Regions from separate parts of the Micromonospora cremea genome, predicted to be linked through region 2. Evidence: riboswitches for the same ligand, from Rfam matches in the RefSeq annotation. Region 2 holds a riboswitch; each other region holds the start of a gene.

Region 1 (5,779 bases), on a different contig from region 2:
GGGCTGCTGGTCGTCGCGCCCGACGCCGAGCTGGCGTTCCTGCACCCGCTGCCGGTGGAACGGCTCTGGGGCGTCGGCCCGATCACCGCCGCGAAGCTGCGGGAACGACGGATCCGTACCGTCGGCGAGGTGGCCCGGCTCGGCGAGGCGGCGCTGGTGTCACTGCTCGGCGCCGGCGCCGGCCGGCACCTGCACGCCCTGGCGCACAACCGCGACCCTCGGGCGGTGCAGGTCGGCCGCCGGCGCGGCTCGATGGGCGCGCAGCACGCGCTGAGCCGGACGCCACACGCACCGGCGGAGCTGGACGCCGTCCTGGCCGGCCTGGTCGACCGGGTCACCCGGCGGATGCGGGCGGCCGGGCGGTCCGGGCGCACGGTGGTGCTGCGGCTGCGCTTCGGCGACTACACCCGGGCGACCCGCTCCCACACCATCGGCAAGGCGACCGCGGACACCACGCCGCTGCTGGCCGCCGCGCGGACGCTGCTGCGGGTCGCCCTGCCCGAGATCGGCCGGCGGGGCGTCACGCTGATCGGCGTGTCGGTCGGCAACCTGGACGACAACCCGGTCCAGCCGGAGCTGCCGTTCCACCACGACCCGGGGGCCGAGCTGGACGCCGCGGTGGACGCGGTCCGCGACCGGTTCGGATCGGCGGCGCTCACCCGCGCGGTGCTGCTCGGCCGGGATCCAGGCGTCGAGATGCCGCTGCTGCCGGACTGACCGCACCGGGTGGCGGCGTGGCGGCTGCGCCGGACATCACAGGCCGCGAGGGTTTAGCGATTACCTGAGCGGTGACGTAATGAAGATTCAGCCTTACCAGGGGGGACCACCATGTCCGACGACACCAGCAACCGTCCGAGCCGGCGCGAGCAGCGTCCCGGCGACGTGACCGACCCGCTGCTCTGGCAGCTCGCGATCGACGTGCTCAGCGCCCACGAGCCGGACGAGGACGGCGCCTGCCACAACCTGCTCTGTGCCGGCCAGCCGTGGCCGTGCGCGGCCCGCCGCTCCGCTGAACAGTCACTGCGGCTGGCCCGTGGTGCGGCCGACACACCGTCCACAGTCAGTCCGGAGCGGGGCGAGGACGCCGCCGACCGCGCTGACCGGCCCGGTGACGGCGTTCCGGCCGCGCGCCGCGCCTGGTCCGGGTCGGTGCCGGCGCGTCCCGATGCTGCCGCGTCGGCCGCCTGACGCCCACCCCTCCTCGACACGCCCGCGGGCGCCCGACCGGAATCCGGTCGGGCGCCCGCGGCGTGCGTCAGAGGGCGAGCCGCTGACCCGGGAAGATCAGACCGGGATCCGCGCCGATCAGCTGACGGTTGCGCTCGTACAGGGCCTGCCAGCCGCCGGCCACCTGATGGGCGTGGGCGATCTCCGACAGGGTGTCGCCCGGCTTGACCAGGTACGCCCCGCTGCCCGAAGAGGGCGCGCTGCGCTCGTGGTTGCGGGTCGCCGGCTGCTCGCCGCGCGACGACCGCTGCTGCGGCTTCGACGTCGAGTCGGACTTCGAGGTGGACTTCGACGACGACTTCGTCGAGGACTTCGCGGTGGAGCCGCCCGACGAGCCGCCCTTCTTGCCGCACGTCGGCCAGGCGCCGATGCCCTGCCCGTCGAGCACCTTCTCGGCGATCGCGATCTGCTCGCCGCGGCTGGCCAGGTCGGCGCGGGCGGCGTACTTCTTGCCGCCGTAGCCGGCCCAGGTGCTCTGCGAGAACTGCAACCCGCCGTAGTAGCCGTTGCCGGTGTTGATGTGCCAGTTGCCGCTGGACTCGCACTGGGCGATCGCGTCCCAGTTGACCCCGGCCTGGGCCGGGGCGGCCGGGCCGAAGAGGGCGACGGCCCCGGTGACCGCGCCGACGGCGAGGGTGCCGACGGCGACGCGGCGGGTGGTGACCCGTCGATGACGGGGCGTGTATTCAGATGCCATGTGAGCTTCCTCCACGCCGGCGAGGTGAGCTGTCGGGTTCGGGCCGAGGAGCCCGGCCGCGCGGTGGCGGCTTCACCCCGAGGTGACGTGCACCGAGGAACGTTGGGTCCCCCGCTCCTGCCCGGGTGACTGGGTTCCGACGACCGGGGGCAGGATTTGGCGTTGCCGGTCGCGGTGTCCGCATTGGCGAACCCGACCGACGTTAGGCACGGTTGGTGACGGTCGCCCACCCCCTGTGAACTTCTTCACCGGGGCACGCGGGACGACCCGCGCAGCGGTTGCGGGTGTCCCGAGACTGTGCAGTGACCACGATGGACCGTTTCCGATCGGGTCGGATTTCAGGCGTCGCGCCGGAGCCAGGCCACGATGCGGCCCAGCAGCTCCACGTGCGCCGGCGACTCGTACGACCGGACGTCATGGCCGAGTGCGTTGTAGACGGCCCGGCCATCCCCTACCGTGCGCGCCCAGATCAGCGGGTGGATGGCGCCGCCTTCCTCGTGGACGTAGAGAGGCTCGATCTTCGCGTCGGCGATCAACTCCAGGTCGGTGTAGCGCTCGTCGTAGACCTCGAAGTCACCGAGCCCCTCGGTGAGCGGATGCGCGACGCCGGAGCGGCGGATCAGGCTCGGGCCGATCGGCGGGTGGTAGGTCCGGCCGGGGTCCCAGGCGGCGCCGATCGTGGATCGCCAGCTCGGCAGCCGGGGAAACGCGATGGTGGCGCTGTGGGTGGCGAGCAGACTGCCGCCGCGGGCCAGGAAGGCGTCGAGGATGCGCGCGAAGTCCTCGTCCTCGGAAATCGGGGTCGAGCGGTTGGCGCTCGCGTTGACCACCAGCAGGCGGGTGCCGTCGAGTGCGGCGTCGAGCTGGCCGACGGAGGTCACGGTCGCCACCGGGTCGGTGTCGCCGATCAGGCTGGCGATCTTGGCGCTGGTCTCGGCCAATGGGTGCCAGGGATCGGCGTGCGGGCCTTCGCCGCTGAAGATGACGGTGTCGACGGACATGACGCTGCTCCGTTCGTGATCGTGGGCTGCGTTACTCGCCGGCCGAGCCGGCGCTCGCCGGACCTTCGTTTCGATGATTCCCGAAATCCCGAAATGAAAGCTAGCATGGTGTCCATGAGAGCCCTGCATCATCCCGATCTCGCCTCGGTCGACCTGGCCACGCTGCTCGGCGCCCTCGCGGACCCGGTGCGCCTGAGCGTCGTACGGCAGCTGGCCCGGGCCGGTGGCGTCGTCTGCGGAAAGTTCGAGGCGTTGTCCGAGGTCAGCATGTCGACGCTCTCGCACCATCTGAAGGTCCTGCGAGAGGCCGGCGTCCTCCGCGTCACGCCGAACGGCAGTTTCCGCCGTCACGAATTGCGCGCCGACGAGATCAATGAGCGGTTTCCCGGTGTCCTTCCCGCGATCACTGCGAACCTTGAGATTCCCCAGCGCACGGGAGCACCGGCATGACCGACTCGAGATCTACCCGGCCCGACGCGACGGGCACGCTCGGCCTGAGCGCCGACGAGGTCCTGACCACGACGCGCGCCGTCCGGAAGCGTCTCGACCTGCGACGCCCGGTCCCCCGGGACGTCATCGAGGACTGCCTCCGGATCGCCCTGCAGGCACCCAGTGGCCGGAACAGGCAGCGCTGGGACTTCATCTTCGTCGAGGACCAGGAGACCCGCGCCGCCGTCGCGCGGCTGTGGCGGCTTGGCCTGATGGCCCCACCACCCGCCTCCGGGAGCGCCGGTCCCGCCTTCAGCCGGATGGACTTCGCCTCCGCGCAGTGGGGTCGCATCGCCGGCAGCCTGCAACACCTCGCGGACCACCTGCACGAGGCTCCGCTGCTGCTCATTCCGTGTCTGCGCGTCGAGTCACGCGCGGAGCTCGACAGCGTTCGCGGACAGGCGGGGGCCTGGGGTTCGGTCATACCAGCGTTCTGGAGCTTCATGCTGGCCGCCCGGGAGCGCGGGCTGGGCACCGCGTGGACCACGAGCCATCTCAGCTACGAGCGGGAGATGGCCGACCTGCTCGACATCCCCTACGACACCGTCGTGCAGGTGGCCCTCACCCCGGTGGCCTACACCCTCGGCACGGACTTCAAGCCCGGGCCCCGCGCGGACGCCGGAGCTTTCGCTCATTGGGATCGCTGGTAGCAGGTGCCACGGCTCGGGCCCGGCCGGCGGGGGCCCGCTGAGCGGGCGGCCCGCCGGCCGGAGGGGTCCGTCGGTCAGAGGCTGCGCGCCAGCCGGTCGGCCAGCGCCCGGGTGAAGCGGGCCGGGTCGGCCAGCTCGCCACCCTCGGCGAGCACCGCCAGGCCGTACAGCAGCTCGGCCGTCTCGGTCAGCGCCTCGGAGCCCCCGCTCTGCTCGTGGGCCTTGCGCAGCCCGGCGACCAGCGGGTGACCGGGATTGATCTCCAGGATCCGCTTCGCCGACGGGACCTCGTGCCCCATCGCCCGGTACATCTTCTCCAGGGTCGGGGTGAGATCGTGCGCGTCACCGACGACGCAGGCCGGTGAGGTGGTCAGGCGCGACGACAGGCGGACCTCCCGGACGCTGTCGGCCAGGGTCGTGCCGAGCCAGTCGAGCAGCGCGGCGAATTCCTGTCGCTGCTGCTCGCGCTCGGTCTCGGCCTGCTGCTTCTCCTCGTCGGTGTCCAGGTCGACCTCGCCCTTGGCGATCGAGCGCAGCGGGCGGCCGTCGTACTGGCCGACCCGCTCGACCCACACCTCGTCGACCGGGTCGGTGAGCAGCAGCACCTCGTGGCCCTTGGCCCGGAACGCCTCCAGGTGCGGGGAGTTCTCGATGGTGGCCCGGGAGTCGCCGGTGGCGTACCAGATGTCGCTCTGGCCGTCCTTCATCCGTGCCACGTAGCCGGCCAGGTCGGTCGGCTCGGCCGGGTCGTGGGTGGAGGCCGCCGACAGGATCTCCAGCAGGGTGTCGCGGTTGTCGGTGTCGTCGATCAGCCCCTCCTTGACCACCGCGCCGAACTCCGTCCAGAAGGTGCGGTAGCGCTCGGGGTGGTTGGCCTTGAGGTCCCGGACCGTGGCGAGGACCTTGCGGACCAGCCGGCGGCGGACGATCTGGATCTGCCGGTCCTGCTGGAGGATCTCCCGGGAGATGTTCAGCGACAGGTCGTGCGCGTCGACCACACCCTTGACGAAGCGCAGGTAGGTGGGGACCAGCGCCTCGCAGTCGTCCATGATGAACACGCGCTTGACGTAGAGCTGGACGCCACGGCGGCCCTGCGGGGCGAACATGTCCAGCGGGGCGTGGCTGGGCAGGAACAGCAGCGCCTCGTACTCGAAGGTGCCCTCGCCCTTCATGTGCACGACCTCGAGCGGGTCGGCCCAGTCGTGGCTGACGTGCTTGTAGAACTCGTGGTACTCGGTGGCGTCGACCTCGTCGCGGGGCCGCGCCCAGAGCGCCTTCATCGAGTTGAGCGTCTGCACCTCGCTGGTGGCGGCTGCTTCGTCGGCGCCGGGGCGCTCGACGCGCATCCGGATCGGCCAGGCGATGAAGTCGGAGTACCGCTTGACGATCTCCCGGATGGTCCAGTCGGCGGTGTAGTCGTGCAGGTTGTCCTCGGTGTCGGCCGGCTTGAGGTGCAGGGTCACCGTGGTGCCCTGCGGTGCCTCGTCGACGGTCTCGATCGAGTACGTGCCCTCGCCGGTGGACTCCCAGCGGGTGCCGCCGGTCTCGCCGGCCTTACGGGTCAGCAGGGTGACCCGGTCGGCGACCATGAACGCGGCGTAGAAGCCGACACCGAACTGGCCGATCAGATCCTGCGAGGCACGGGCGTCGGCGGACTCGCGCAGCTGGCGCAGCAGCTCGGCGGTGCCCGACTTGGCGATGGTGCCGATCAGCCG
Region 2 (5,779 bases):
CCCTGGTCAGCGGGCTTGGCGCGATCGGCGCGGCGTGGGTCGACACGCCCGGCACCGATGCGCTCGATCGGCCGCGGCGGTAGCGTGGGAACGTGCTTCCGGCCGCGCTCACCTGTCCGCTGTGGTGGGTGGCGCGCTGGGCGGCACGCGTGCTGGCCAGCTTCGCCGTCGTCGCCGCCCTGGCGCTCGGCGCCGGTCAGGCCCCGGCCTCGGCCGCGTCGTCGGTGGCGCCGGCCGCCGCGCCGTCGGCGTTCACCCCCGGTCCGCTCGCGCCGTCGTGCCGGTCCGCCGCGGTGGATGACGCGGAGCACGCGACCGCTGAGTGGGCCGCCGAGACGGCGTCCACGGAATGGTCGGCCGACCCGCAGCCGGTGCCGCCCGGCGTGCTGACCGTCGTCCCCGCTGCTCCGACCGGCGCGACCCGGGTGCGCGACGCCGGGGCCGACCCGCTGCCCCGCACCGACGGCCGCGCCAGCCGAGCGCCCCGGGCCCCACCCGCGCGCTGAGCCACCGGGACGAGCGTCCCTCCCGCCGCGCCTGTCGAGCCGTCAGCTCCGCACGCCGCCGATCCGTGGCTCCGCCACGACCGTGCGGTTCCCATCGCACAGCTCTCACCCCGAGGTGCCGACCATGGAGACCGTCGTCTTCTACCAGTTCCTGACCGAAGTGCCCCAGGCCGCCGCCATCTGGTCGGCACTGTTCCTGCTGGCGCTGACCGTGCTCACCGTGCTGGTCGCCCGCCCGGAGCGGGACCAGCCGGCCGTCGACCCGACCCCCGCGGCGCCCACCGCCCGGGAGGCCGCCGCGGCCGAGGCCGCCGACCTGCGGCGGTACGCCGAGGAGGTGGCCGTCGCCGCGGCGGGCGCGGCGCAGACCGCCCGTCGACGGCGCGCCGACTGGCTGGCCGCTCAGGAGCAGGTGGAGCGGGCGTGGGCCGCGTACGACGAGGCGGACACCGCCGCCCGTCGGTTCGCCGGCGCCGGGGCGCTGCCCACCCCGCGTACCCCGCGCACCCCCGCCGAGTACGCCGGCCGGGAGCGCTACCTGCACCGCGCGGCGATGGCGGCGCACTGGCGCGGGGACCTGTCCATGCGGCAGCTCGGTGACGTGTTCACGCATCGGCACGGTTGGGATCCCCGCCGGCACCCGGTCGAGCAGGAGGTGCTGCTCAGTCGGGCGGTGCGGGACGCGAGGCTCGCCGACTACCGGGCGGCCGCCGGGCGGGAACGGTCGGCCTGGCGCGACGCGGAGCTGGCCGCCGAGTCGGCCCGCGTCCTCGCCGAGGAGGCGTACGCGGCGGCGGCCCGGCTGCGGCCGAACCTGGCGCCGGCCCGCCGGACGGTGACGGCGGCGTTCCGTCCGGCAGCCGCGACGCGCTGGCGTCCGGCCCGCGTGGGCTGACCTTCCGAATTGGCGGGTGAGCCCGGTCACACCGGCGGGAAATCGGGCGCACGTCGCGTTCGGACGAATTTTCCCCGCGAATGCCGTGCCGTTGTCGACGGCCTGTCCGCTTGTCGCCCAGCATCGCCGCCGTAACCGGTTGTCCCATCGAGTCACGTCAGTGGCAATACGCGCAGAAATTAGCGCTCGATTTCAGGTTTACGCAGGTGAACCTGGCTTGGCAGGGATTGAACAGGCCAGTAGTGTCGTCCCGTCCGGTGCGGTAACCGATCGCAAGAGGCGACGCCGCGCCGACCCGCTCAATCGTGATCAACGAACCGGGGACCCATCAGTAAGTCCGGGGTGAATCCGCGAGCCACGGCCCGCGGTAGGGCGATCTTCCCGCCCGAATCCGTCAGCTAACCCGGTAGGCGGTGTCGGAAGGAGTTCCATCCTCGTGCAGCACCTCTCCACTCCTCGGTTGTTCCCCTGCCTCCACGGCGCCGCGGTGCCCCCGCTCATCCGTCCGGTGAGCTGACCCCCGGGTCACCGCCTCTCCCACCCGGCCACGCCGGGCAATCCCCTGAGCGGTTCACCACCCGCGGACCACGGTCCGCGCGCTGGCGCCTGCCCGGATATCGGTCCGGCCCGGTGTGCCGCTCTCCCCCCCATCCGTGGAGGACCCCGTGAAGCACACCCTGAAGCGTCAGCTCCGTCGTCTCGCCACCGAGCGCCCCTACCAGATCGTCGCCGCCTCCGCCGCGGCCTTGGCGCTCGCGACCACCACCGGCGCCCTGATCGCCGGCGCCGACGACGCCCCGGCCAGCCAGCACACCGCGACCACGGTCGCCGAGATGCGTAGCGACACCATCGCGTCCCGCGGCGAGGCGCGCGTCGCGGACCCCTCGGCCAGCACCTCGCCGAGCACCGCCGCCCCGACGGCCAGCGCCGCGTCGCCCGCCGCCAAGGCCAGCGGCAACCCGGATCTGACCCGTAAGCCGGCCCCGCCGAAGCCGCCCGCGACCAAGGTGCTCGACTACGACTACCAGGCGCAGAACACGTACTACAACTGTGGACCCGCGGCTACCCGCAACGCGCTCAGCGCCACCGGTATCGACCGCACCCAGGACGAGCTCGGCGGCGAGCTGGGCACCACCGAGATGGGCACCAACTCGGCCCTGGACACCACCCGGGTGCTCAACGCCGAGGTGAAGGGCTCCCCGTACCGGACCCGGATGTTCGCCGGCACGCCCAGCCCGGCCCAGATGGACCAGCTCCAGGCCGACGTGGTCGCGGCGATCACCGCCGGCCGCGGCGTGGTGGCCAACGTCGTCGGCGACGCCACCGACACCGATGGTGGCTGGCACTCCTACGGCGGCGGGCACTACATCGCCGTGGTGGGCTACAAGGACAACGGCCGGACCGTGCGGATCGCCGACTCGGCGAACGCCGCCGACCCGTCGTACTGGATCACCACGATCGACCTGGCGAACTGGATCGCCACTCGGGGCTACTCCGCCTGACCCGGGCGCAGCCGCCGCGGGCGCCGTCCCCCACAAGGGGCCGGCGCCCGCGGCGTTTCTCCGTGCGGTCAGTAGCCGATGAAGCCGTACAGCGCGAGGTGGTTCGACTTCGTCCCGCTGACCGTGTGGTCGATGCTGGACGGTTGCACGCTGCCCTCCACGAAGAGGTAGTCGATCTTGCTGGAGCCGCTGGTGGCCTTCGATCCGTAGCCGGTCATGCCGTACCCGCTCAACGTGCTCGGCGCGATGCCGGTGCGGTTCGCGTCGATCCCCACGATGCGGATCGTGGAGGCGTTCAACAGGCTGGTCGCGTCCGCACCGAGGTGGATGCCGGTGTTGGCGATGCCCCGGTCGCCGTCGCCGGCGCAGGCGTTCTGCCGGTTCTCCTCGGGCAGGTGCATGGTCGCGGCGAACACGCTGGTGCCGGTCGCCTTGATGGTGAACCGGGCCGCGATGGCGCTGCTGCGCTTCCACTTGTAGTAGTCGGTGCTGTCCGGGTCGCTGTTCGGCGGCTTGTACAGCGTGCACCCGGCGCCGTTGGAGTACGCCGTGCCCGGCTTGAGCCAGCCCGCGCTCCAGTACTTCGAGATGTCGCCGGCGGCGAGGCTGAGGGTCCTGGTGTTCCAGATGATCCCGTTGGTCTGCTTCTTCTTGAGGTCGCCCAGCGACTGCGAGCTGCACTTGTGCGTGCTGCCCCACGGCTCCGGGTCACTCCAGGCCACGATCGCCCGGTAGGTGCCCGCCGGGTAGCCGAACTTGGCCGACAGTTGATCGGCGTACGCCTCGGCCTGGCCGGTGCCGCGCACCTGCTGGACGATCAGGATGTCCGGTGCCACCACGCCACTGGTGCCGGTGCGGCCGGCGTCGTCGACCAGGATCGAGGTCAGGTGGTCCGGCCCGGAGATCCGGGTGCAGGTCCCGTCGGAGTTGTTCACCACCAGGTTCTCGATGTTGTTGTTGTAGACCCGCAGGACGCGATCGGCCGCCGCCACCACGTCGGCACCCGATGCGGGGACGCTCGGGGTGGTGGCGAGCGCGGGGGCACTGGGCGCCGAGCCGAGTGCGACGGCCGCCAGGGCCGCCACCAGTGCTGATCGTTGCCTCGTGAGCTCGGTGGACTCCTCTCCCCAAGGGATCGACAGATGACTCTGCCCTTCCAGGCGGCGAACTCTACAGTGGATCTCCATCGATCGGTGTCCCCCCGCGTGCCGCCGACCGGGACTCTCGTACCCGTCGCCGAACCGTGGGAGACTGCGGCCGTGGTGGATGAATCGGGTGGTCAAGCCGGCCGCGGGCCGGTCCTGCTGCTGCTGCACGGAATGGGGGCGACCGGCGACGTCTGGCTGCCCTGGGCGCCGCTGCTGGAGCAGCACTGGCCGGGGCGGTGGCTCGCACCGGACCTCGCCGGTCACGGCTGGTCGGCGCCGCTGCCGTCGTACTCGTTCGCTGGCTTCGCCGAGCGGATCGCCCACGGCCTGGCCCCCGACGACCGGATCGTCGTGCTCGGACACTCGCTGGGCGGGGTGGTCGGCCTCGCGCTGGCCGCCCGCGCCGCCGGCCTGCCGGTGGACGCGGTGGTCGGGCTGGGCATCAAGGCGGTCTGGTCGCCCGACGAGCTGACCCGCGCCGCCGAACTCGCCGCCCGACCGATCGCCTGGTTCGCCAGCCGCACCGAGGCGGCTCGCCGCTACCTGCGGGTCTCCGGGCTGTCCGGCCTGATCCTGCCGGACCATCCCGTGGTCGACGCCGGGCTGCGCCAGGTCGACGGCCGGTGGCGCCTCGCGATGGACCCGGCCGCGTTCGCTGTTGGCGAGCCGGACCTCGCCGCTCTGCTGGCGGCGGCCGACGTGCCGGTGGTGCTGGCCCGCGGCGAGCACGACCCGATGGTCACCGACGCGCAGCTCAAGGAGTTCGGCGTACCGGTCGCCACGCTGCCCGGGCTCGGGCACAACGCGCACGTGGAGGACCCCGCGGCGGTGCTGGCGTTGCTGGACGCGTACCGCTGAACCCCGGAAGGTGGGGCCACGGACTGATGCGCAGTCCCGAGTCGGCCCTGATCGTCAGCGTGAGCCTGAATGTCGTCGATGACCGCCTCGACGAGGCGATGCGTCGATGTCGACCGCTCGTCGCCTCGCTCGGGGCGGGAGGCCTGACAGCGGCCCGCACCGATCCCGGTGGTGCTCGTGTTCGGGCGTGCGGACGCGTGGTCCTTTGACCTCCGGCCGCTGGCGGCCGAGGGTGGCGCTGTCTGGGGTTTGTCCATGCTCCTGGTGCTGCGTCCAACCGGGTTGTCACCGCAAGCCCTCGTCGGGCCCGCGGTGCGTGCCCTGGAGGGCGGGCCGGACGAGGCCGAGTTGATCGGCACGATCGCGGAGGCGTTGCGTGACGCGGCAACTCCCTTGGCTGACCCGGTGGTCCGGATCAGGCCAGGGGGGAGAGCTGCGCCGGCACGCTCGCCGCGCGGTCCGGCGCCGGCGCCAACTCCCGGCGGGCGGCGGCCAGGAACGCCTCGGCGTACGACTCGACCGGGAAGTCACCCAGGTAGTGACGCCGGGTGACCCAGCGCTTCTCGGCCGCCGGGTCGGTGTCCAGCAGCGCGGTCAGCACCTCGTCCACATTGGACATGTCCCGGCGCAGTACGTAGCCCGCCCCGGCCAGTGGGAAGTGCTCCACGAACCGCTCGCCCTCGTCGCCCATGTCGGTGACCGCGTACGGCTTGCCGGAGTAGAGGTAGTCCGAGATCACCCCGGACACGTCGGAGATCAGCGCGTCCGACCGGTTGACGCACTCGGTGAGGCTCAGCTCCCGGGCCGCCGCGCCGACCACGTGCTGCCGCCCGGAGCGGGCCCGGTCGGCGGCCAGCAGCTCGGTCAACC
Region 3 (5,779 bases), 3.7 Mb from region 2:
CGGATGGCAGTCCGGATGTCTCCGCCGCCGGCCACCACGGCGGCCACCCCGGCGGTCATCGAGTCGCCGGCGCCGCGCGGGTCGGCCGCCTGCAACCGGGGCATCTCCACCTCGAACAGCTCGCCGTCGACGAGCGCGAGCGCCGGCTCGTCGGCCCGGCTCACCACCACCGTCTCGGCGCCGGCGGCGTGCAGGTCGTACATCACCCGGGTCAGCTCCGCGCTCTCCTCGTTGCGGGCGCGGCCGTCGCGGATCAGTTCCTCATGGCTCACCTTCAGGAAGAACACCCCGCTGTCCAGCACCGCCCCGAGGTGATCGCCGGAGAGGTCGACCACCACCCGGCCGCCGTTGGCACCGAGATCGGCGGCGAAGCGCCGGTACAGGTCGGCCGGAACGAGCCACGGCTCGTTGGGTCCACTGAGCACGCTCACCGACGCTCGCAGCCCCTCGCCGAGGGCCAGGTTGTACAACTCGTCGAGCTCGTGCCGGCTCAGCGGCTGCCCGGGCACGTCGGCGATCTCCTGCCGGGACCCGTCCCGGCGGTCGTGCACGTACCCGCCGCTGCCGGAGTCACGGACCACCACCTTGAGGTCCACTCCCTCGCTGACGAGCAGCGGCTCCAGCACCTGGCCGATCTCGCCGCCGAGCGCGGTGCAGAGCACCACGTCGACCCCGAGCGACATCACCATCCGGGCCTGCCAGACGCCCTGCCCGCCCGGGTGCAGGTGCAACTCGGGCTGATCGTTCGGCTGGTCCACGGTCACCGTCAGCTGCGGCGTGGGCGCGAAGACCATCACGTGCCCGCTCACCGGTCGTACCCGTTCATGCTCACGTCCTCCGTCGCTCGTCACGGCGGGTGGTTACCCATCAGCCGACCGTAGTGGGAACGCGGTGTGAATGCCGAGGCAACGGTCCGTGTCCGTCCGGGCGTTGCCAGCCCGACCGGGGTGCGGGACGATCGTGCGACCAACGACGGCGGGAGACGGTGTGCTCAGGAGCGATACCTTCAGCTACACCGTCCAGGCCCGCTGCACTCCCCGCGAGGCCGCGGCGCTGCTGAGCGACCTGACCCGGCAGGGCGAGCTGCACCCGCTGATCGTCCAGGTTCGCCGGCTGCCGCCCCGACCCGGTGCCCGGGCCAGCTACGCGATCAGCGACCGGCTGGTGGCCGGCCCGCTGCGCTTCCGGACCACGTACCAGGCGGACGTGCTGATCAGTGAGGACGACGAGATCGTCATGGTGGCCCGCCAGTGGCCGGCCACCACGGTGCGCAACCACACCCGGCTGCGCGGCGAGCCGGACGGCCTGGTCCGGGTCGACGTCGAGATCACCCTGACCGCGCCGGCCCCGCTGTTCCGGTACGCGTTCCGCCAGGCCCGGGCGGCCCACCTGGCATTGGCCACCCGACTGGGCGCGGCCCTGGACCGCACGGCCGGCCCCCGCCCGCCAACTGAGCCCGCACCCAGGCCCGGCCTGCGGCCCGCACCCAGGCCCGGCCTGCGGCCCGCGCCCAGGCCCGGGCCGCACCAAGGCCACGCCCGGCCTGCGGCCGCGCGCAGGCCCGGGTCGCGTCAAGATCACGCTCGATCCTGGATGTAGTGACCTGCTCGGGTGGAGAGGCCACTAGATCCTGGTTGCCGCGGGATCACGTCCGGTCCGGCCCGCGACGGTGGGCCGCGCGGCCGGCCGTCGCCCCCACGGCTTGTACGTGGAGAGCACCGTCGCGATGATCATCAGACTGGTCGACACGGCCGGTGCGATCACCAGGTCGGCGCGGTCTCGGGCGGGCAGGGCGGCGCCCAGCGCGCCGGCGTGCCGCAGGTTCGGGGTGAGCAGGAACAGCACCAACCCGACCATCACCGTGGTGATCACGAGTTTGACCAGCACCCAGCGGTAGCGCAGCAGCCCCCACGGGGTGAGCAGCGCGCTGGCCACGCCGACCAGCCAGACCAGCACGCTCAACGGTGCGAACAGCACGGTGCCGACCAGCGCGGCAACCGGGTAGACGACGGCCGGGTCGGCGCCGCGCTGTGCCGCGACGCCGAGCGTGAGCAGCGTCAGGTCGGCGCCGAGCCAGCCGAGCGAGGTGACCAGGTGCAGGGTGAGCAGCGCCTTGCGGGCGGTGGGTGGGATCCGACGCATACCAGGATGCTGCCCGCCGGGCTCGGCCCGGGGCGTCCGACCGCCGGCGACATCCCGGGTACGTCCGCTGACGTACCCGGGCGGGCCGGTGCCCCGCGGGGCGGGGCACCGCCCGGGGTCAGTACACCGACAGGTGCACGTGGTTGGTGTGGTCGCTGGACGGGTCGCCGCCCGCTCCGCTGTACGACTTCCACCCGCTGCTGGGCAGCCAGATCTGCCTGTACCAGATCACGTAGAGCACGGCGAGCCGGTCGGCGTTGCGGATGAAGTACGCGGCCAGGTTGTTGCCGTACGTCTTGTCGCCGCCGGTGGCGTCGCCGCCGAAGCCGCTCTTCTGGGCGGCGAAGTCGCAGGCCCGGCCCTTCGGGTGTTCACCGGAGCCGCCGTTGCGGTGGCAGGAGACGTACCGGGTGAAGCCCGCGGCCTTGGCCTGGTTGAGCGCGTGCAGCGTGCGGGGGGTGATGCAGCCGGTGGCCGGCGTGGGGTCGTTGACGCTGCACGACTCCGACGGCCAGGAGCCGTCGGAGTTGCGCGGCGCGGCCTTTGCGTTGGCGGCGGAGGTGCCCCGGTTGGAGCCGGTGTCGGCGGTCGTCCGGGGCTTGGTGGTGGCCACGGTCAGAGCCCGTTCGGCCTGCTCCTTGCGCTTGGCCATGACGGTGACCTGCTTGCGCTGCTCACGGATCTCGCCGTCCAGGGCGATGCGGGTGCGGTTGACCTCGTCCCTGGTGGCGGTGAGGTCGCGCAGCGCCCGGTCCTCGTTGGCGGCGACCGCGTCCAGCGTGACGGCCCGGTCCATGAAGCCCTCGGGGGTGCCGCTGTTGAGCAGCGCCGACACCGTGCCGAGCCGGCCGGTGCGGTAGGCCAGTCCGGCGATCTCGTCGACCTTGCCGCTGCGCGCCGTCAGTTCGGTCTCGGTGGTCTTCAGTTGGGTGGCGAGCTGCTGCTGCCGCTGTACGGAGGTGTCCAGGGCGCGCTTCGCGTCCAGGTATCCCTTGCTGGCCGCCTCCAGTTGGGCCCGCAGCGCCGGGGTGCCGCCCTCTTCGTCGCTGTCGGGTGCCGCGGCGGCCCGCAGGCCGGTCGGGGGAGCGGCCGAGGCGGCGCCGGCCGGGATCGCGACGCCGAGGGCGAACATCGCGACGATCAGGGCCGCCAGTCGGGCGGCGGGTGGTCGTGCTGGTACCACTACGCATGTCCTTCCGTCAGCCGCCGACCGGGTTAGCTGACGGGTTCGGGACGGAAGATCCCTACCGCTGACGCGGATGCACCCCAGGAACGTGGTTCCCCGGTTCGCCCGCTCGGGCGATTAGGCGGCGGCCGCCACCGGCGCCGGGTGGGCGCCGCCGGGTGGAGGCCGGGACCGAGCCTACCGGGGCTTTTGGGGCCGGTGCAGCCGATGTGACGGACGGTGCGTCCGTCGTCACGGTAAATTCCGGCTAATCCGAGTAAAGCTCCTGAAACGCCGCTACCATTCGACCGAACCGCAGGCGCCGGGGGACGCGCCGGGTTCGATCTGCAACGTCGCGTGCTCGATCCGGAACTCCTGGTGCAGGGCGGCGCGAGCCGCGGAGAGCACCACGCCGACATCCGCGCCGGGCGCCATGGTCAGGTGCGCGGAGGCCACTTCCATGCCCGAGGTGAGCGTCCAGACGTGCAGGTCGTGCACCTCGACCACGCCGGGCACCGCGGCCAGTCGGTCGTGCACGGCGGTCACCTGGAGGTGCTCGGGGGCGGCCTGCACCAGGATGCGGACCGCGGCCCGTCCCAGCCGCCAGGTGCGCGGCAGGATGAACACGCCGATGGCGACCGCGACGAGCGGGTCGGCCCACCACCAGTCGGTGACCTGGATGAGCAGTGCCGCGCCGATCACGCCGAGCGAGCCGAGCAGGTCGCCGAGCACCTCCAGGTAGGCGCCCTGCAGGTTGATGCTCTCCCGAGCCCCCGCGCGGAGCAGGGCGAAGGCGGCCAGGTTGGCGAGCAGGCCGAGCGCGGCCACCGCGAGCATCGGACCGGCCAGCACCTCGTGCGGGTCGCCGAACCGGCCGATCGCCTCGATCACGACGTAGACCGCCACGCCGGAGAGCAGGACGGCGTTGGCCAGGGCGGCGAGCACCTCGAGTCGGTAGAGCCCGAAGGTGCGTTGCGGGTCGCCGGTGGCCCGCCGGGTGGCGGTGATCGCGGCGAGCGCCATCCCGATGCCGAGCACGTCGGTGAACATGTGCCCGGCGTCGGAGAGCAGGGCCAGCGAGCCGGTGTGGAACGCGGCCACCGCCTCGACCACCATCAGGGTGGCGAGCAGCCCGAACGCTGTCCAGAGCCGCCCCCGGTGCTGGTGCGCGGCGTTGGCGACCGACCCGTGGTGGTGGTCATGACCTGCGCCCACGAGACCACCCTCCGTCGTCCGTCGGGACCCGGTCAAATGTATGCTCACATCGCTATGTATGCAAGTGTACGGCAGGTCGTCCGTCCGACGGGGCCGGCCGTCGCGGGTCAGCCGGTCGGGTCGATGGTGGTGAGCCGCTGGGTGGCCCGGGACAGCGCGACATACAGGGTGCGCACCCCGGCGCCCGGATCCGCCCGGATCTCGCTCGGGGCGACCAGCACCACCCCGTCGTACTCCATGCCCTTCGCCTCCAGGCTGGTCACCACCTGCAGTCGCGGCGCACCGAGTGCGCCGAGCCAGCCGGCGACCTCGTCGCGGCGCGGGACCGGCGTGATCACCCCGACCGTGCCCTCCACCTCGGCCAGCAGGCCGGTGGCCGCCTCCACGGTCGCGGTCTCCAGGCCCGTGGCGGGCACCACCAGCTCGACCGGATCGACCCCGGTGGAGCGGACGGCGGTCGGCAGCAGCAGGTCGGGGTAGAGCCGGCGGATCTCCGCCGCCGCCACCGCGAAGATCTCCGCCGAGTTGCGGTAGTTGGTGGTCAGCGTGAAGTCGTGCCGCTTGCGCCGGCCCAGCGCCTGGTCCCGGGCCCGGTCCAGCTCCTCCGGGTCGCCGGTCCACGCCGTCTGCGCCGGGTCGCCCACCACCGTCCAGGAGGCCAGCCGGCCGCGCCGGCCGACCATGCGCCACTGCATCGGCGAGACGTCCTGCGCCTCGTCCACCACCACGTGCGCGTACTCCCGGTAGTCCGCCGGCCGCTCCCGGGCCGCCGCCCGCGCGGCCCGCTGCCGGTCGCCGAAGCTGCTCAGCTCGCGGACACCGCCAGCGAGCTGGAACGGGTCACGCCGGGCCCGGGCCGGCTGCGGCGGCTTGCCGAGCAGCGCGTCCAGCTCGTCCAGCAGCGCCACGTCGGCGATGGTCAACCCGGCCGCGTCCAGGTTCTGGTACGCCGCGCTGAGCAGCCGGATCTCGGCGGTGGAGAGGATCCCACCGGCGTACCGGCGCAGGCGGTCCGGCCGGGCCAGCCAGCCGAGCACGTGCCGGGGGTGCAGCCGCGGCCACCACGCCTTGAGGAACTCCCGGAACTCCGGCCGCTCGGCGATCTCGTCCTCGAAGGCCCGCTGCTCCGGCAGCCGGCCGATGCCCAACCGGCGGGCCTGCGCCCACAGCGCGGCGAAGACACCGTCGAAGCCGGCCCGGCGGACCTCGTTGCGCCGGGCGCCGCGGTGCAGCACGCGGTCCCGGATCCCGTCCAGC
Region 4 (5,779 bases), 1.6 Mb from region 2:
CGCCGGAGCACCGGCCCAGGGGCAACGTATGAAATCTATATCACGCATATCTTGACGCATCTTGCGGTGCGTGTGACCGTGGAGCCCGAGTCAGCGCCCGCCGCCGCCCCGCTGAAGAGTCGGCTGAGCAGGTCAAACGCGTGGAGGAGAGGTGCGGGGATGAGCCGTCCCGGTACACCCGGCGGCCAGCCGGGTCCGCAGCGGACCCCGGACCGGGTGCCGGCCGATCCGGCCCAGGCGTACGCCGAACTGGCTGCCGGCAACCGCCGCTTCGTCAACGGCACCCCGCGCCATCCCAATCAGGACGCCGGGCACCGCGCGGCGGTGGCTGACGGGCAGCATCCGTTCGCGGTGGTCGTCGGCTGCTCCGACTCCCGGTTGGCCGCCGAGATCATCTTTGATCGTGGGCTGGGTGACCTGTTCGTGGTCCGCACCGCGGGGCACACCACCGGCCCGGAGGTCCTGGGCAGCGTGGAGTACGCGGTGACCGTGCTCGGCACCCCTTTGGTGGTGGTGCTCGGCCACGACTCGTGCGGTGCGGTACAGGCGGCCCGGGAGTCGGCCGCCACCGGCACACCGCCCCAGGGGCACCTGCGCGCAGTGGTCGACGCGGTGCTGCCCAGCCTGCGTCGGGCCGCCGCCGAGGGGGTCGACGACATCGACGGCATCGTCGACATCCACATCGCGCAGACCGTCGAGGCGCTGCTCGGGCAGTCGCCCGTGCTGGCCGCCGAGGTGGCGCAGGGGCGGTGCGCGGTGGTGGGGGTGTCGTACCGCCTCGCCGCCGGGATGGTGCGTCCGGTGGCCGCCGTGCCGGCCGCGACGCTCGACGTACCGACCGGCGCCAGCACGCCCGCCGCCTGACACGACGAGGGCCGCCCCGCGTGACGCGGAACGGCCCTCGACGGAGATCGCGGGATCAGAGCAGCGACATGTGCACGTGGTCCGTGTGGTTCGAGGGCCCGCTGTACGACTTCCAGCCGGTCGCAGGGAACCAGATCTGCCGGTTCCAGATCACGTAGTAGATGCCGAGCCGGTCGGCGTTGCGGATGAGGAACGCGGCCACGTTGTTGCCGTACGTCCGGGTGTCCTCGTTGTGCCACGGGCTGAAGCCGCTCTTCTGCAAGGACCAGTCACAGGCGCGGCCCTTCGGGTGCTCCCACGGCCCGCCGGAGCGGTAGCAGCCCACGAACCGGTTGAAGCCGGCCCGCTTGACCTCCTTGTACGCGTGCAGCGTGCGCGGGGTGACGCAGCCCGAGGTGGTGGGGTCGTTCTCGCTGCAGGACTCGGACTTCCAGTCACCGTCGGCGGTCCGTCCGGGGCCGAGCCGGGCGACCGGCGAGGTGGCCGACACCAGCCCGCCGGTGAAGCCCTTGCCGCCAACCAGGGCGAGCGCCTTGTCCGCGTCGCGCTTCTCCTTCGCCATCAGGGCGGTCTGCTTCTGCTGCTCGCGGACCTCCGCGTCGAGGGCCAGCTTGGCCTGCTCGGCGCGGGCCTTCACCGTGTTGACCTCGGCGAGCTTCTTCTCGTTGACCATGTTCATCTCATCGAGCGCGGCGGCGCGCTGGACGAACGAGTCAGGGGCTTCGCTCTCCAGCAGCATCGCCATCGGGCCGATCCGGCCGGTGCGGTACGACTGGGCGGCGATCTGCCCGACCTGCGGCGCCAGTGCATCCAGGTCGGCCTTGGCCCGCTCGACCTCCAGCGCCAGCTGCAGCTGCTTCTTCTTCGACTTGTCCAGTTTGGACTTGGCCGCGGAGTACTTGCGGTTGGTCTGCTCGATCACGTCGTTGAGCAGCTGGGGCTCGCCGTCCTCCTCGTGCCCGGACGGTGTGGGGGTCGTCGGGGCGGCCTGCGCCGGGAGGGGCCCGGCGAGCACGGTCAGTGCGGCGATCACGGCCACCACGGGTGTCAACCAGCGGCGTAGGGGTGCCGTCACAATGTTCCCTTCCGTCGACCGCCGACCGGGTTAGCTGACGGGTTCGGGGCGGAAGTGGCCCCTACCGCTTTCGCGGATTCACCCCACGTACCTGGGTTCCCGGCTCGCCGGTTGGCGATTGGGCGGTGGCACCGCAGGCGCCGCTTCGCGCCTTCGGCGGTGACCGGCAGCGAGGTTACCCGAGAGTCGACCGGCTGAGCTACGCCCTGATACCGATCAAAAGCGTCATTTCGCCATGGCGTTGAGTGACCAGTGACGCGGTTCTCAGGGCGGATGCCCCACCTGGTCACGTTGAGGAGTGTCACCATGCCGTATCCGTGCTCCTGTTCGGCTCTGGCCACCGGTCGGTGGCGGTGGATGGGGGTGTGGTCCGCGCCGGGTCGGGCGACGTGGGATCGAGTCGACCCGTGCGTGGGGAGCTCAGTGCGGCCAGTGCCTCGGCGCGGTCGGGCTGGGGTCGCGGGGCGGGCGCGTCGGCGGCGGGCGCGGTGTCCTGGCGGCCGGCTGCGGTCACCATCGCGGCCAGCCCGGTGGTCAGCGGTACGGCGGCGATCAGCCCGAGCGTGGCGACCGCGCTGCGGACGATCTCCTGCGCGAGGAACTCGCTGGTCAGGAGCTGCCCGATCGGTCGGGAGTCGGCGGTGAGCAGGAGCAGCAGCGGCAACGAGGCGCCCGCGTACGCCAGCACGATGGTGTTGACGGTGGAGGCGATGTGCGCCCGGCCGACCCGGGTCGCCGCCCGGTAGAGCTGCAACCGGGTCAGCCCGGGGTTGGCGTTGGCCAGTTCGGTCACGGTTGCCGCCTGGGTGACCGTGACGTCGTCGAGCACCCCGAGCGAGCCGATGATGATCCCGGCGAGCAGCAGACCGTGCAGGTCCACGTCGGCCTGGAACATCGACAGCGTGGTGGCGTCCTCGCTGCCGAAGCCGGTGAGGTGGGTGCCGGCGGTGGCGATGGTGGCCAGTATGCCGGTGAGCACCAGGCTGCCCAGGGTGCCGAGCACCGCGACCGAGGTCTGGGCGCTGACCCCGTGCGTCAGGTAGAGCACCACGAACATGATCAGCGCGGCGCCGACCACCGCGACCAGCAGCGGTGACCGGCCGGCGCCGATTCCGGGCAGCACGAAGGTGAGCAGGATGGCGAAGCTGGCGGCCAACCCGGCCAGTGCGGCCAGGCCCCGCCACCGGCCGAACGCGACGATCGCGGCGGCGAAGATCACCGCCAGCCACAGCAGCGGCGCGCCGCGCTGGTGTTCGGCGATGTTCCAACTGCTGGCGGTGGGATCGGTCGGATCGGTCAGCTCAACCAGGATGACCTCGTCGTCGACCTCGACCCGGGGCGCGCCGGGTCCGGCCGGCACCGGTGTCTGGACCTGCTGGCCGGAGGCCGGCCCGTCCTTCACCCGGACGTCCACCGTGCCACACGGCCCGTCTCCGAGGCTCGGTGTGCCCTCGGGGCTCGTCGCCGTCGCTGGGCAGGGCTCGGTCACCACCCGGGTCACCGTGCCGTGGTACCGCGGCACGTTCGCGCCGCCGTCGGTCTGTGGTGACCCGTCGCGCGGCCAGAGCACCACCGCGGCGAGCACGGTCGCGACGAAGAGGGGCACCACCGTCGCGATGAGGATCCGTCGCACCCGGGGCGGGGCGGACGGAGCGGGACGGGTGTGGTCGGAACCCAATGCGAGACTCCCAACGATCCGGTGCGGGGTACGTGCCGGCGGGCCGGTCGGTTCACCGCCGCCGCGGGAAAGCGGCGACGAGCGCGCCGGATCGCTGGTTGGCGACTGCGTGACTACGGGCGGTGAGCGCTCGGCCCGGTCGGCGGGAGGCGACGCCACATCGTGGCGGCACCTCTGCCCAACTGCGTAGCGGGATCCGGAGGGCCATCGTCGGAATGCTAACCAGCCCGACCCGGGGACGCAGGTCATGGCGGAGTGTCGAGGTTGTCCAACCGCCCGCGCGGCGGTTTCCGGACCGGCATGTTGGAGTCATGCCCGCGCCGTCACCGCCCGACCCCGGTCGCCCCGCCGGCGACCAGCGACACGCCGGGCCCGGGGGCCATCAGCCACACGCCGACGGCGGGCCGCAGCAGCACGGCGGGCACGACAAGCACGCCGGGCACGATCCCGCCATGTTCCGCCGCCGGTTCTGGGTCTGCCTGGCGCTCACCGTGCCGGTGGTGTTGACCAGCCACCTGGTGCTGGACCGGCTCGGCCTCGGGCTGGACGTCCCGGGCCGGTCCTGGGTCGGGCCCGGGCTCGGCTCGGTGGTGTTCTGGTGGGGCGGCTGGCCGTTCCTGGTCGGTGCGGTCCGCGAGGTCCGCGATCGGGCACCGGGCATGATGCTGCTGGTCGCGATGGCCATCACCGTCGCCTACGCCGCGTCACTGGCTACCAGCGTGGGCGCCTTCGACCTGGATTTCTGGTGGGAGCTGGCCGCGCTGGTCACCATCATGCTGCTCGGGCACTGGCAGGAGATGAAGGCCATCGGCCAGGCCAGGGGCGCCCTCGCGGCACTGGCCGCGTTGCTGCCCGACGATGCCGAGCGGGTGGCGGCGGACGGGCGGGTCGAGCCGGTGCCGGTGACCGAGCTGCGGGTCGACGACGTGGTGCTGGTCCGGCCGGGTGGGCGCGTTCCGGCGGACGGCCGGATCGTCGATGGCGGCGCCGAGCTGGACGGGTCGATGATCACCGGCGAGTCGCGTCCGGTCGCCCGGTCGGTAGGGGACCGGGTGGTGGCCGGCACCGTCGCCACCGACTCGGCGATCCGGGTCCGCGTCGAGGCGCTGGGTGAGGAGACCGCGCTCGCTGGCATCCAGCGGATGGTCGCGCAGGCGCAGCGATCCGGCGGGCGGGCCCAGTTGCTGGCCGACCGGTTCGCCGCCGCGCTGTTCTACCTGGCCACCGGCACCGCCGTGGTGACCGTGCTGGTCTGGACCGTGCTCGGCCAGCCCGACGAGGCGGTGGTCCGCACGGTCACCGTCCTGGTGATCGCCTGCCCGCACGCGCTCGGGTTGGCCATTCCGCTGGTCGTCGCGCTCTCCACCGCGTTGGCCGCGCGGTCCGGGATCCTGGTCAAGGACCGTTTGGCGCTGGAGCGGATGCGGACCGTCGACGCGGTGCTGTTCGACAAGACCGGCACCCTGACCCGGGGCGAGCACGTGGTCACCGATCTGGTGACGGCACCCGGCGTCGAGCGGGACGAGCTGCTGCGGATCGCGTCCGGCGTGGAGTCCGACAGCGAGCATCCGCTGGCCCGGGCGATCGTGGCGGCGGCCGGGAGCGTCGGCCGGGCCCCGGCCGCCGGGTTCCGATCGCTGCCGGGCCGCGGGGTGCAGGCCACCGTCGACGGTACGGAGTACGCGGTGGGCGGCCCGGCGCTGCTGCGGGAGTTGGGTCTGTCGCTCCCGGCCGACCTGGATGCGGCGATCGGCCGGTGGTCGGCGCGGGGTGCCGCGGTGCTGCACCTGGTGCGGCTGCCGGGCACCCTGCTCGGTGCGTTCGCGCTGACCGACGAGGTACGTCCGGAGGCCCGGGCGGCCATCGTCGAGCTGCGCGCCGCGGGCGTCCGCACCATCGCCATGATCACCGGTGACGCCCGCCCGGTGGCCGACGCGGTCGCCGCCGACCTGGGGTTCCGGCGAGGTGTCGACGAGGTCTTCGCCGAGGTGCTGCCGGCGGAGAAGGACGGCCGGGTGGCCGAGCTTCAGCGGCGGGGGTTGACCGTGGCGATGGTCGGCGACGGGGTGAACGACGCGGCGGCGTTGGCGCGCGCCGACGTCGGCATCGCGATCGGCGCGGGCACCGATGTGGCGATCGAGTCCGCCGGGGTGGTGCTGGCC

Evidence for each region. Region 2 has a riboswitch for cyclic di-AMP ahead of BUS84_RS33615 (C39 family peptidase). Riboswitches for the same ligand answer to the same signal wherever they lie in the genome.
Region 1: it holds a riboswitch for cyclic di-AMP, as region 2 does, so the genes downstream of both, BUS84_RS05550 (LysM peptidoglycan-binding domain-containing protein) here and BUS84_RS33615 (C39 family peptidase) in region 2, are expected to answer to the same signal.
Region 3: it holds a riboswitch for cyclic di-AMP, as region 2 does, so the genes downstream of both, BUS84_RS15845 (coiled-coil domain-containing protein) here and BUS84_RS33615 (C39 family peptidase) in region 2, are expected to answer to the same signal.
Region 4: it holds a riboswitch for cyclic di-AMP, as region 2 does, so the genes downstream of both, BUS84_RS25915 (coiled-coil domain-containing protein) here and BUS84_RS33615 (C39 family peptidase) in region 2, are expected to answer to the same signal.

The regions. Positions count from the first base shown of each region.
Region 1 is NZ_FSQT01000001.1:1,253,915-1,259,693, reverse strand. Features, by position in the region: gene dinB (DNA polymerase IV) at 1-717, shown strand, start outside; gene BUS84_RS05555 (hypothetical protein) at 829-1,188, shown strand; gene BUS84_RS05550 (LysM peptidoglycan-binding domain-containing protein) at 1,256-1,924, opposite strand; cyclic di-AMP (ydaO/yuaA leader) riboswitch at 1,925-2,096, opposite strand; gene BUS84_RS05545 (ThuA domain-containing protein) at 2,263-2,925, opposite strand; gene BUS84_RS05540 (ArsR/SmtB family transcription factor) at 3,040-3,375, shown strand; gene BUS84_RS05535 (nitroreductase family protein) at 3,372-4,064, shown strand; gene htpG (molecular chaperone HtpG) at 4,139-5,779, opposite strand, start outside.
Region 2 is NZ_FSQT01000002.1:4,287,800-4,293,578, forward strand. Features, by position in the region: gene BUS84_RS33605 (hypothetical protein) at 93-506, shown strand; gene BUS84_RS33610 (hypothetical protein) at 631-1,401, shown strand; cyclic di-AMP (ydaO/yuaA leader) riboswitch at 1,688-1,829, shown strand; gene BUS84_RS33615 (C39 family peptidase) at 2,055-2,903, shown strand; gene BUS84_RS33620 (hypothetical protein) at 2,972-3,988, opposite strand; gene BUS84_RS33625 (alpha/beta fold hydrolase) at 4,163-4,909, shown strand; gene BUS84_RS33630 (CDP-glycerol glycerophosphotransferase family protein) at 5,325-5,779, opposite strand, start outside.
Region 3 is NZ_FSQT01000002.1:549,360-555,138, reverse strand. Features, by position in the region: gene BUS84_RS15860 (PfkB family carbohydrate kinase) at 1-794, opposite strand, end outside; gene BUS84_RS15855 (SRPBCC family protein) at 988-1,599, shown strand; gene BUS84_RS15850 (hypothetical protein) at 1,624-2,142, opposite strand; gene BUS84_RS15845 (coiled-coil domain-containing protein) at 2,261-3,274, opposite strand; cyclic di-AMP (ydaO/yuaA leader) riboswitch at 3,331-3,462, opposite strand; gene BUS84_RS15840 (cation diffusion facilitator family transporter) at 3,605-4,522, opposite strand; gene BUS84_RS15835 (HelD family protein) at 4,630-5,779, opposite strand, start outside.
Region 4 is NZ_FSQT01000002.1:2,671,625-2,677,403, forward strand. Features, by position in the region: gene BUS84_RS25910 (carbonic anhydrase) at 160-864, shown strand; gene BUS84_RS25915 (coiled-coil domain-containing protein) at 920-1,939, opposite strand; cyclic di-AMP (ydaO/yuaA leader) riboswitch at 1,944-2,074, opposite strand; gene BUS84_RS25920 (YibE/F family protein) at 2,241-3,617, opposite strand; gene BUS84_RS25925 (heavy metal translocating P-type ATPase) at 4,070-5,779, shown strand, end outside.